2 linked regions of the Rubrivivax gelatinosus IL144 genome follow. The protein of the gene in region 1 interacts with the protein of each later gene in a pairwise test. Links are inferred from orthologs where the notes say so. Each region holds a gene or a part of one and is shown on either strand. Other genes may lie near its edges.

Region 1 (5,138 bases):
TCGACGAGGAAGACCGCGAGAACGAGGGTGACCTCGTGCTCGCCGCCGAGCACGTCACCCCCGAGGCGATCAACTTCATGGCCCGCTACGGCCGCGGCCTGATCTGCCTGACGCTGACGCGCGATCGCTGCGAGCGCCTGCAGCTGCACCCGATGGCCGCGCGCAACGGCACCCGCATGGGAACCGCCTTCACCGTGTCGATCGAGGCCGCCTCCGGCGTCACGACCGGCATCTCGGCAGCCGACCGCGCGCGCACCGTGCAGGCCGCCGTCGCCCGCGACGCCAAGGCCAGCGACCTGGTGCAGCCCGGCCACATCTTCCCGCTGATGGCCCAGGACGGCGGCGTGCTGATGCGCGCCGGCCATACCGAAGCCGGCTGCGACCTCGCCGGCATGGCCGGGCTGACGCCGGCCGCGGTGATCTGCGAGATCATGAAGGACGACGGCACGATGGCGCGCCTGCCGGACCTGGAGATCTTCGCCCGCGAGCACGGCCTGAAGATCGGCACCATCGCCGACCTGATCCACTACCGCAGCCGCAACGAGACGCTGATCCAGCGTGTCGGCCAGCGCCGCGTGACGACGCCGCACGGCGAGTTCGACTGCATCGCCTACCGCGACAAGGGCGGCGGCCTGCACCTGGCGCTGACCCACGGCCGCTGGACCCCGGCCGACGAGGTGACGGTGCGCGTGCACGAGCCCTTCACCGTCTTCGACGTGCTCGACGCCTGCGGCGGCAGCCACTCCTGGCCGCTGCCGGCGGCGCTGGCGGCGCTGCAGGCCGCCGAACGCGGCTGCGCGGTGCTGCTCAACTGCACCCACGACATCGACACGCTGCTGCCGCAGCTCGTGCCGCCGGAGCAGCGCGAGGCCACGCCGCGCACGCCGGCCGACCTGCGCACCTACGGCGTCGGCGCGCAGATCCTGCGCGAGCTGGGCGTGCGCCGCATGCGCCTGCTCGGCAACCCGCGCCGCATGCCGAGCATGCCGGGCTACGGCCTGGAGATCACCGGCTTCGTCGCCGCGCACGCCTGAGGACCACCATGCAGAACGCAGAACAGGGCCAGGCGACCGATCTCGACGGTCGCGGCCTGCGCATCGCCATCGTGCGGGCGCGTTTCAACGACTCGATCACCGCCGCGCTGGCCGATGCCTGCCGCGCCGAGCTGGCGCGCCTGGAGGTCGACGCGGCCGACGTGCGCGAAGTCACCGTGCCCGGTGCGCTCGAGGTGCCGGTGGCGCTGGCCGCGCTGGCCGCCTCGGGCGGCTACGACGCGCTGGTCGCGCTGGGCTGCATCATCCGCGGCGAGACCTACCACTTCGAACTGGTGGCCAACGAAAGCGGCGCCGGCGTCACGCGCGTCGCGCTGGACCACCGCCTCCCCATCGCCAACGCCATCCTGACCGTCGAGAACGAAGCCCAGGCCTGGGCCCGTGCCGAGGACAAGGGCCGCGACGCCGCGCGCGTCGCCGTCGAGATGGCGAACCTGCTGGAAGACCTGTCGTGAGCACCGAACCCACCGCCGCACGCAAGCGCGCCGCGCCCAAGTCCGCCCGCCGCCGTTCGCGCGAGATCGCGCTGCAAGGCCTGTACGAATGGCTGATCAGCGGCGCCGACGCAGGCACCATCGACGCCCACATGCGCGAGCAGGACGGCTTCGACAAGTGCGACCGCGCCCACTTCGACGCCCTGCTGCACGGCTGCATCGCCGAAGCCTCGGCGCTGGACGCGGTGCTCGCGCGCCACGTTGACCGCCGCACCAACCAGCTCTCGCCGGTCGAGCACGCGGTGCTGATGATCGGCGCCTACGAGCTGACGCACTGCATGGAAGTGCCGTACCGCGTCGCGATCAACGAAGCCGTCGAGCTCGCCAAGAGCTTCGGCGGCACCGACGGCCACAAGTACGTCAACGGCGTGCTCGACAAGGCGGCCGGCGACCTGCGCCCGGCCGAGGTCGCGCAGCGCCGCGCCCAGGGGGCCTGATGCGCGTCGCCAGCCGGGTCGCACGCATCGACCCGTTCTACGTCATGGAATGCGCCAAGGCGGCCGACCGCATCGCCGCCAGCCCCGCCTGCGACCCCGCACGCGGCGGCGAGCCGATGATCTACCTGAACATCGGCGAACCCGACTTCACGGCGCCGCCGGGCGTGCAGCGCGCCGCCGAGGCCTGCCTGGCCGCCGGCCGCACGCAGTACACGCCGGCGCTGGGCCTGCCCGCGCTGCGCGAACGCATCGCCGGCTGGTACCGCACACGCTGGGGCGTCGACGTCGACCCGGCGCGCATCGCCGTCACCGCCGGCGCGTCGGCGGCGCTTCAGCTCGTCTGCCTGGCCTTGTTCGAGGCCGGCGACGAGGTGCTGATGCCGGACCCGAGCTACCCCTGCAACCGCCATTTCGTCGCCGCCGCCGGCGGCACGGCGCGGCTGGTGCCGGCGGTGCCCGCGGCGCGTTTCCAGCTCGACGCCGGCTCGGTGGCCGCGCACTGGACGCCGGCCACGCGCGGCGTGCTGCTGGCCTCGCCGAGCAACCCGACCGGCACCTCGATCGCGCCGGCCGAGATGGCCGCCATCGCCGAGACCGTGCGCGAACGCGGCGGCGTCACGATCGTCGACGAGATCTACCTCGGCCTGGGCTACGACGAGGCCTTCGGCCACACGGCGCTGGCGCTGGGCGAGGACATCGTCTCGATCAACAGCTTCTCCAAGTACTTCAGCATGACCGGCTGGCGCGTCGGCTGGGTGGTGCTGCCGACGGCGCTGGTCGGCGCGGTCGAGAAGCTGGCGCAGAACCTCTTCATCTGCCCCTCGACGGTGGCCCAGCACGCCGCGCTGGCCTGTTTCGAGCCCGAGGCCATCGACGAATACGAACGCCGGCGCGAGGAGTTCCGCCGCCGCCGCGACTTCATCGTGCCCGAGTTGCAGAAGCTGGGCCTCGCGGTGCCGGTCGTGCCCGACGGCGCGTTCTACGCCTGGGCCGACTGCTCGCGCTATTCGCCCAGCAGCTGGGACTTCTGCATGCAGATGATGGAGCGTGCCCACGTCGCGATGACGCCGGGCCGCGACTTCGGCCCGGCCGCCGCCGAGCGCTACCTGCGCCTGTCCTTCGCCAACTCGATGGCCCAGCTCGAAGCCGCGATCGCGCGCCTGGCGCGCGAACTCCGATGAGCCCGCGGCAGCCCCGCCGGCCCGGGGGCCGTTGCTGCGCTGCCGCATAATCGCCCGCCGATGTCCGAGACCGCCGCTTTCCGCCACCGCGTCCGCGTCTACTGGGAAGACACCGACGCCGGCGGCGTCGTCTACTACGCGAACTACCTGAAGTTCTTCGAGCGTGCCCGCACCGAGTGGCTGCGCTCGCTGGGCATCGGCCAGGAAGCCGGGCGCGTCGCCACCGGCACCGTTTTCGTCGTCGCCGACGCCACCGTCTCCTACCGCCGCCCGGCGCGGCTGGACGACGAGATCGTCGTCACCGCCAGCGTGCGCGAGCTCTGCCGCGCCTCGCTCGTCTTCGCCCAGCAGGCCTGGCGCGGCGAGGAGCTGCTGGCCGAAGCCGAGGTCCGTGTCGGCTGCGTCGACGCCGCGACCTTCCGCCCCGTGCGCATCCCGCTCCAGATCTTCGACGCCCTCCGATGAACCAGGATCTTTCGATCGTCTCCCTCGTGCTGCAGGCGAGCGCCGTCGTGCAGCTCGTGATGGCCGGCCTGGCGCTGGTCTCTCTGGCCAGCTGGACCGTCATCTTCGGCAAGCTCTTCGGCCTGCGCACCGTGCGCAGCCGCAACGAAGCCTTCGAACGCGAGTTCTGGTCGGGCCGCAGCCTGACCGAGCTGAACCAGGCGGCCACGAACAAGACCGACGCGGCGCCGATCGAACGCATCTTCGCCAGCGGCATGCGCGAGTTCCTGAAGCTGCGCGAACGCCGCCTGGACGCCGGCGCCCAGCTCGACGGCGCACGCCGCGCGATGCGCGCCAGCTTCCAGCGCGAGCTCGATGCGATCGAGAGCCACCTCAGCTTCCTCGCCTCGGTCGGCTCGGTCTCGCCCTACGTCGGCCTGTTCGGCACCGTCTGGGGGATCATGCATGCCTTCGTCGGCCTGTCCAACCTGCAGCAGGTGACGCTGGCCACCGTCGCGCCGGGCATCGCCGAGGCGCTGGTGGCCACCGCGATCGGCCTGTTCGCGGCGATCCCGGCGGTCATCGCCTACAACCGCTTCGCGCGCGACATCGACCGCATCGCGATCCAGTTCGAGACCTTCATCGAGGAGTTCTCGAACATCCTGCAGCGCAACGCGTCGGGCCCGGCCGGGAGCGTCTGAGATGCCTGCCGTGGCTTCCCGCGGCGGCCGCGGCCGCCGCCGATCGGTCAACGAGATCAACATGGTCCCGTTCATCGACGTGATGCTGGTGCTGCTGATCATCTTCATGGTCACCGCGCCGCTGATCACCACCGGCGTCGTCGACCTGCCCTCGGTCGGCAAGTCGCAGCAGCGGCCGAGCGCGGTGGTCGAGATCGTCGTCGGCAGCGACGAGACGCTGAAGCTGCGCCTGATCGACGGCAGCAAGGCCGGCGAGCCCGAGGCGGTCAAGCTGCCGCAGCTCGTGGCCCGCGTGCGCGAGGCGCAGGACGGCAAGGCCGAGGTGCCGGTCGTCATCAGCGCCGACCGCAACGTCAAGTACGAGAGCGTCGTGCGCGTGATGGACACGCTGCAGCGCGCCGGCGTGCAGCGCGTCGGCCTCTCGGTCAAGCAGGGAGCCTGAGCCCGTGGCGCATGACGCGCTGCAGCCCCGCCCGGCCGACAGCCTGCTGACCGGCGCCGGGCTGGCGCTGCTCGTTCACCTGCTGCTGATCGTCGGCCTGACGGTCGCCGTCGACTGGCACTCGGCCGAACCCGAGACGGTCAGCGCCGAGCTCTGGGCCGCCGTGCCCGAGACCGCCGCGCCGCCGCCCGCGCCCGAGCCGCCGGCCCCGGCACCCGAACCGAAGCCCGAACCCAAGCCCGCGCCGGAGCCCAAGCCGGCGCCGCCGCAGGCCGCGCCCGACCGCGACGCGCAGATCGCGATCGAACGCGCCGAACGCCGCAAAAAGGAAGAGGAGCGCGAGAAGCGCGAACTCGCCGAGAAGCAGGCGGCAGAGAAGAAGGCCGC
Region 2 (6,549 bases), 220 kb from region 1 along the record:
GCGCTGCTGGGCCTGCGCGGACTCGTTTTCAAGGCGCACGGTTCCTCGGACGCGCTGGCGTTCGAGACGGCGCTGGCGCGGGCTTACGACGCCGCGCGCAACCGCCTGCTCGACCGCGTGCACCACCGCATCGCGGAGACCCTGCAGGCCATGCCCTCCGGCGATACCGCGGCCCCGCAAGCCGCCTGAACGCGTGACCGCAGTACCGTACTCCCGCATCACCGGCACCGGTGGCTATCTGCCCCCGCGCCGCGTCAGCAACGACGACTTCGTGCAGCTGCTGGCTGCGCGCGGCCTCGAGACCAGCGACGCCTGGATCGTCGAGCGCACCGGCATTCGCGCGCGCCACTTCGTCGACGACGGCGTCAACTCGAGCGACCTGGCGCTGGAGGCCTCGCGCCGCGCGCTCGAAGCCGCCGGCCGCTCGGCCGCCGAGGTCGACCTGATCATCGTCGCGACCTCGACGCCGGACATGGTGTTCCCGTCGACGGCGACGATCCTGCAGGCCAAGCTCGGCGTGCACGGCTGCCCGGCCTTCGACGTGCAGGCGGTGTGCTCGGGCTTCGTCTACGCGCTCAGCGTGGCCGACGCGATGATCCGCGCCGGCAGCGCGCGCTGCGCGCTGATCGTCGGCGCCGAGGTCTTCTCGCGCATCCTCGACTTCGACGACCGCACGACCTGCGTGCTCTTCGGCGACGGCGCCGGCGCCGTGGTGCTGGAGGCCAGCGACGAGCCCGGCATCCTGGCCACCGAGCTGCACGCCGACGGCCGCCACGCCGGCATCCTCTGCGTGCCGGGCACGGTCTCCGGCGGCCAGGTGCTCGGTCATCCGCTGTTGCGCATGGACGGTCAGGCGGTGTTCAAACTCGCCGTCGGCGTGCTGGAAAATGCCGCCCGCGCGGTGCTCGCCAAGGCGGGCCGCACCGAGGCCGACATCGACTGGCTGATCCCGCACCAGGCCAACATCCGCATCATGAACGGCACCGCGCGCAAGCTGAAGCTGGCGCCCGAGCGTCTCGTCGTCACCGTCGACGAGCACGGCAACACGTCGGCGGCCTCGGTGCCGCTGGCGCTGGATGCCGCGGTGCGCAGCGGCCGCGTGCAGCGCGGCGAGACCGTGCTGCTGGAGGGCGTCGGCGGCGGCTTCACCTGGGGCGCGGTGCTGCTCGACTTCTGAGCCGCCGCATCCGTCCGACGACAGGAGACACCACACCATGGCTGAGTTCGCATTCGTCTTTCCCGGGCAGGGATCGCAATCCGTCGGCATGCTCGACGCCTGGGGCGAGCACCCCGCCGTGCGCGCGACGCTGGAAGAAGCGTCGGCCGCCGCCGGTCTCGACGTCGCCGCGCTGATCCACGCCGGCCCGAAGGAAGCGCTGGACCTGACGGTCAACACGCAGATGGTGATGCTGGTCGCCGGCGTCGCCAACTACCGCGCCTGGCTCGCCGAAGGCGGCGCCGTGCCGTCGGCCGTTGCCGGCCACTCGCTGGGCGAGTACGCCGCGCTGGTGGCCGCCGGGGCGCTGACCCTGGCCGACGCCGTGCCGCTGGTGCGTTTCCGCGCCCAGGCGATGCAGGAAGCCGTGCCGGTGGGCGCCGGCGCGATGGTCGCCGTGCTCGGCCTGGACGGCGAGGTCGTGCGCCGCTGCTGCGAGCAGGCCGCGCGCGACGCCGGCGAGTGTGTCGCCGCCGCCAACTTCAACGACCCGAAGCAGACCGTCATCGCCGGCACCAAGGCCGCCGTCGAGCTGGCCGCCCAGGCGCTGAAGGCTGCCGGGGCCAAGCGCACGCTGCCGCTGCCGGTGTCCGCGCCCTTCCACTCGGCGCTGATGCAGCCGGCCGCCGAGCGCCTGAAGGAGAAGCTGGCGACGACCCCGGTCGCCACGCCGACCATTGCCGTCATCAACAACATCGACGTCGCCGTCGAGACCGACCCGGCGCGCATCCGCGACGCGCTGTACCGCCAGGCCTTCGGCCCGGTGCGCTGGGTCGAGGTGGTGCAGGCGCTGCGTGCTCGCGGCTGCACGGCCGTGATCGAATGCGGCCCGGGCAAGGTGCTGTCGGGCCTGGTGCGCCGCATCGACGCCGAGATCGCATCGACGACCATCCTCGATCCCCAATCGCTGGCCGCTGCCAAGGAACTCGTGCAATGAGCGACACTCAACGCATCGCCCTCGTCACCGGCGCCTCGCGCGGCATCGGTCGCGCCATCGCCGCCGCGCTGGCGGCCGACGGCTTCCGTGTCGTCGGCACCGCCACCAGCGAAGCCGGCGCCGCGGCGATCGAAGCTGCGCTGCCCGGCGTGCAGGGCCGCGTGCTCAACGTCACCGACGCCGCCGCCTCCGACGCGCTGATCGAAGCCCTGGTCAAGGAACACGGTGCGCTGCACGTGCTCGTCAACAACGCCGGCATCACCCGCGACACGCTGGCGATGCGCATGAAGGACGAGGACTGGGATGCGGTGCTGGACACCAACCTCAAGGCCGTCTTCCGCCTCAGCCGCGCCGTGATGCGGCCGATGATGAAGCAGCGCTGGGGCCGCATCGTCAACATCACCTCGGTCGTCGGTGCCTCGGGCAACGCCGGCCAGGCCAACTACGCCGCCGCCAAGGCGGGCGTCGCCGGCATGACGCGTGCCCTGGCCCGCGAGCTCGGTAGCCGCAACATCACCGTCAACTGTGTCGCGCCCGGTTTCATCGCCACCGACATGACCGAGACCCTGCCCGAGGCGCAGAAGGCGGCGCTGCTGGCGCAGATCCCGCTGGGCCGCCTGGGTGCGGCCGACGAGGTCGCGCACGCGGTCGCTTTCCTGTGCAGCGAGGAGGCCGGTTACGTGACCGGCACCGAGCTGCACGTCAATGGCGGCATGTACATGGCCTGACGAGGCCGTCGTTTCGTCAAAAAACCGGCCCTTGCCCCACCGGTAGAATCGTGGGCTGTTTACCGATACCCCCCTCCTGGAGGAGTCATGAGCGATATTGAAGCCCGTGTCAAGAAGATCATCGCCGAGCAGCTCGGCGTGCCCGAGTCCGACGTCACCAACGAGAAGGCCTTCGTGGCCGACCTCGGCGCCGACTCGCTCGACACGGTGGAGCTGGTGATGGCGCTCGAAGACGAGTTCGGCATCGAGATCCCGGACGAGGAAGCCGAGAAGATCACCACGGTGCAGCTCGCGATCGACTACGCGGTCGCGCACCAGAAGGCCTGACCTGCGCATGACCAGGCGCAGAGTCGTCGTCACCGGCCTCGGGCTCGTCAGCCCGGTCGGCAACTCGGTGGCCGAAGGCTGGGCGAACATCGTCGCCGGCAGAAGCGGCATCGGATCGATCACGAAGTTCGATGCGTCCGCTTTCGCCTGCCGGATCGCCGGCGAGGTGAAGGGTTTCAACGTCGAGGATTACATCCCGGCGAAGGAAGCCCGGCACATGGACACGTTCATCCACTTCGGCATGGCCGCCGCCATCCAGGCGGTGCAGGACGCCGGCCTGCCCCAGGGCAGTGAACTGGACGAAGCCGCCGCCGAACGCATCGGCGTGATCGTCGGCTCGGGCATCGGCGGCTTGCCGATGATCGAGCAGACGCAGGCCGAGTACGGTGAACGCGGTCCGCGCCGGATCTCGCCGTTCTTCGTGCCGTCCTCGATCATCAACATGATCTCGGGGCACGTCTCGATCCGCTTCGGCTACACCGGCCCGAACCTGTCGATCGTCACCGCCTGCACCACCGGTCTGCACTGCATCGGCGAAGCCGGGCGTCTGATCGAGTACGGCGATGCGGACGTGATGATCGCCGGCGGTGCGGAGTCGACCGTCTCGCCGCTGGGCATCGGTGGTTTTGCCTCCGCGCGTGCGCTGTCCACCCGCAACGACGACCCGCAGGCCGCGTCCCGCCCCTGGGACAAGGACCGCGACGGCTTCGTGCTGGGCGAGGGCGCCGGCGTGCTCGTGCTCGAGGAGTACGAACACGCGAAGAAGCGCGGCGCCAAGATCTACGCCGAACTCGCCGGTTTCGGCATGGGTGCCGACGCGTACCACATGACCGCGCCGAACGTCGACGGCCCCAAGCGCTCGATGAAGGCGGCGCTGCGCAACGCCGGCATCAACGCCGACGAGGTGCAGTACCTCAACGCGCACGGCACCTCGACGCCGCTGGGCGACCTGAACGAGACCAACGCGATCAAGCTGGCCTTCGGTGACCACGCGAAGAAGCTGGTCGTGAACTCGACCAAGTCGATGACCGGCCACCTGCTGGGCGGCGCCGGCGGCATCGAGTCGCTGTTCACCGTGCTCGCACTGCATCACCAGGTCTCGCCGCCGACGATCAACCTCGTCAACCCCGATCCGGAGTGCGACCTCGACTACTGCGCCAACCAGGCGCGGGAAATGAAGATCGACGTCGCGGTGAAGAACAACTTCGGTTTCGGCGGCACCAACGGCACGCTGGTCTTCCGCCGCGTGTGACGAGCGCGTGCGCCATCCGCCGCCGGTCGCCGTGACCTGCTCGGGTGGCGCGCCTTGGCGCGCCGTCCAGGCGCTGCTGGCGGCCCTTGCGGCCGCCGCGGTGGCGGCCTGGGCGAGCGCCTGGCTCGCCGACGGCCATCCGTCGGCGGTCGCGGCTTTTCTGGCGGCGCTCGCCGCCGGCCTTCTGGCCTGGCGTCTGGCCGCCTTGCGGCCGCTCGCCTTGCGCTGGGACGGCGCCGAATGGAGCGCCGACGGCGCACCCTGCACCGCCGAGGTCTCGATCGATCTCGGCCGCTGGCTGCTGCTGCGCCTGACGTCGGCCGAGGGCGGCACACGCTGGCTCGCGCTCGGCGCGCGCGAGGCCGGCTCCCGGATTCACCTCTTGCGTGCGGCGCTATATTGCGCTGCCGCGCCCGCCGCCTCTTTGCCGCCCGCTTCGCCGTCGCGGCCCGCTCCATGACCGACGCCGATGCCGACGCCCTGCTGGTCGAGCGCGCCAAGCGCGGTGACATGCGGGCGTTCGAGATGCTCGTCGTCAAGTACCAGCGCCGCATCGAGCGCCTGGTCGGGCGCATGGTGCGCGACGACGGCCTGGTGCAGGACATCGCGCAGGAGAGCTTCATCCGCGCCTACCGCGCGCTGCCGCAGTTCCGCGGCGACAGCGCGTTCTACACCTGGCTCTACCGCATCGCCGTCAACACCGCCAAGAAGGCGCTGGTCGAGTTGCGCCGTGATCCCCTGGTCACGGAGGGCTCGCTGGCATCGTCGGGCGATGACGATGAAACTTCTCGTGTCGAAAACGAACTAAGCGATGGCGCGACCCCCGAGGCCTTGATGGCCAGCCGGGAGATCGCGACGGCCGTGAACGCGGCGATCGAGGCCCTGTCGGAGGATCTCCGTCAGGCGATCACGCTTCGCGAGATCGAAGGTCTGAGCTACGAAGAGATTGCCGACGTGATGAATTGCCCGATCGGAACCGTGCGCTCGCGCATCTTCCGCGCCCGGGAGGCCATCGCGACGCGGCTGCGCCCGCTTCTCGACACGCGCGAAGGTGAACGCTGGTGACCCGGCACCTGCCTGCACGCGACGAACCACCACTCATCCGATGAACCCGAACCGCAACAGCGCCACGCCTCCCGGGGATTCCACTGCGTCCCTGTTGTCGGCCCTGGTCGACGGCGACCCGTCGGCGCTGGACGAGGGCTGCGCGCGCTGGCGCGACGACCCCGAAGCCCGGCGCACCTGGCACGCCTACCAGCTGATCGGCGACGTCATGCGCTCCGAGGACCTGGCCAATCCAGCCTCGCGCGACTGCGCCTTTCTCACCGGGCTGCGCGCGCGCCTGGCCGAGGAGCCGGTGGTGCTGGCGCCGCAGCCGCTGGAGCGTCCCGCCGTCGCCCAGCCGGCGGCCGTGGTGGCTGTGGCGGGCAGCCGTCGGCGCCACGCCTGGCTGGCGCCGGCGGCGGTGGCGGCCGGGTTCGTCGCCGTCGCCGGGGTCGTCGTCGTGACGCGCATGTCGACGCTCGCGCCTTCCGGCGCTGCGGTGCTCGCCGACGCGCCGCCCGCCAATCCGGGCCTGAGCCTGGCGACGACCGGCGCCGCGGCGCCGCGCGCGCTGGTCGTCGAGGGCCGGCTGATCCGCGATGCGCGCCTGGACGCCTACCTGCGCGCGCACCGCGACGCGATGGCCGGCGGCCCGGCCGCGCTGCCCGGCGGCGTGCCGCGCAACGTCGAGGTGATGGCCCCCGAGCTCGCCGCTTCCCGCTGAGCTGCCGATGCGTTCCGTCGTCCGGTACTGGCTGCCGATCGCCTCGCTCGCCTCGCTCGCTTCGCTGTTCGCCCCGTTCGCGTTCGTGACCTCCGCCGTGGCGGCGCCGCCGGACGCGCGCGCCTGGCTCACGCGCATCCACGCCGCGGCCTACGAGCGCAACTATCAGGGCACCCTGGTCGTCAGCGCCAACGGTGTGGTGTCGAGTTCGCGCATCGCGCACTTCGCCGTCGGCGACCAGTCCTACGAGCGCGTGGAAGCGCTGGACGGCCGCCAGCAGCGTGTCTACCGCGTCAACGACTCGGTGCACACGATCTGGCC

Evidence for each region.
Region 2: the proteins of ybgC (region 1) and acpP interact in binary tests that used the Escherichia coli proteins (3 or more experiments, as listed by UniProt). The link is inferred for Rubrivivax gelatinosus IL144 from one-to-one orthologs.

The regions. Positions count from the first base shown.
Region 1 is NC_017075.1:4,191,825-4,196,962, forward strand. The notes cover bases 2,145-4,926. They hold ybgC (tol-pal system-associated acyl-CoA thioesterase), read left to right. Parts: upstream 2,145-3,224; coding sequence 3,225-3,629; downstream 3,630-4,926. Other genes in these bases: RGE_RS19080 (pyridoxal phosphate-dependent aminotransferase), read left to right, coding at 2,145-3,164; tolQ (protein TolQ), read left to right, coding at 3,626-4,309; RGE_RS19095 (ExbD/TolR family protein), read left to right, coding at 4,311-4,751; tolA (cell envelope integrity protein TolA), read left to right, coding at 4,756-4,926. Also shown: ribBA (bifunctional 3,4-dihydroxy-2-butanone-4-phosphate synthase/GTP cyclohydrolase II), read left to right, coding at 1-1,034; ribH (6,7-dimethyl-8-ribityllumazine synthase), read left to right, coding at 1,043-1,507; transcription antitermination factor NusB, read left to right, coding at 1,504-1,983; more of RGE_RS19080, read left to right, coding at 1,983-2,144; more of tolA, read left to right, coding at 4,927-5,138.
Region 2 is NC_017075.1:4,411,552-4,418,100, reverse strand. What follows is about bases 1,835-4,588. They hold acpP (acyl carrier protein), read left to right. Parts: upstream 1,835-2,968; coding sequence 2,969-3,208; downstream 3,209-4,588. Other genes in these bases: RGE_RS20060 (hypothetical protein), read left to right, coding at 4,468-4,588; fabF (beta-ketoacyl-ACP synthase II), read left to right, coding at 3,216-4,460; fabG (3-oxoacyl-ACP reductase FabG), read left to right, coding at 2,150-2,881; fabD (ACP S-malonyltransferase), read left to right, coding at 1,835-2,153. Also shown: phosphate acyltransferase PlsX, read left to right, coding at 1-189; RGE_RS20085 (beta-ketoacyl-ACP synthase III), read left to right, coding at 194-1,177; more of fabD, read left to right, coding at 1,215-1,834; more of RGE_RS20060, read left to right, coding at 4,589-4,920; RNA polymerase sigma factor RpoE, read left to right, coding at 4,917-5,525; RGE_RS20050 (sigma-E factor negative regulatory protein), read left to right, coding at 5,566-6,228; RGE_RS20045 (MucB/RseB C-terminal domain-containing protein), read left to right, coding at 6,236-6,549. UniProt on the Escherichia coli protein: Carrier of the growing fatty acid chain in fatty acid biosynthesis.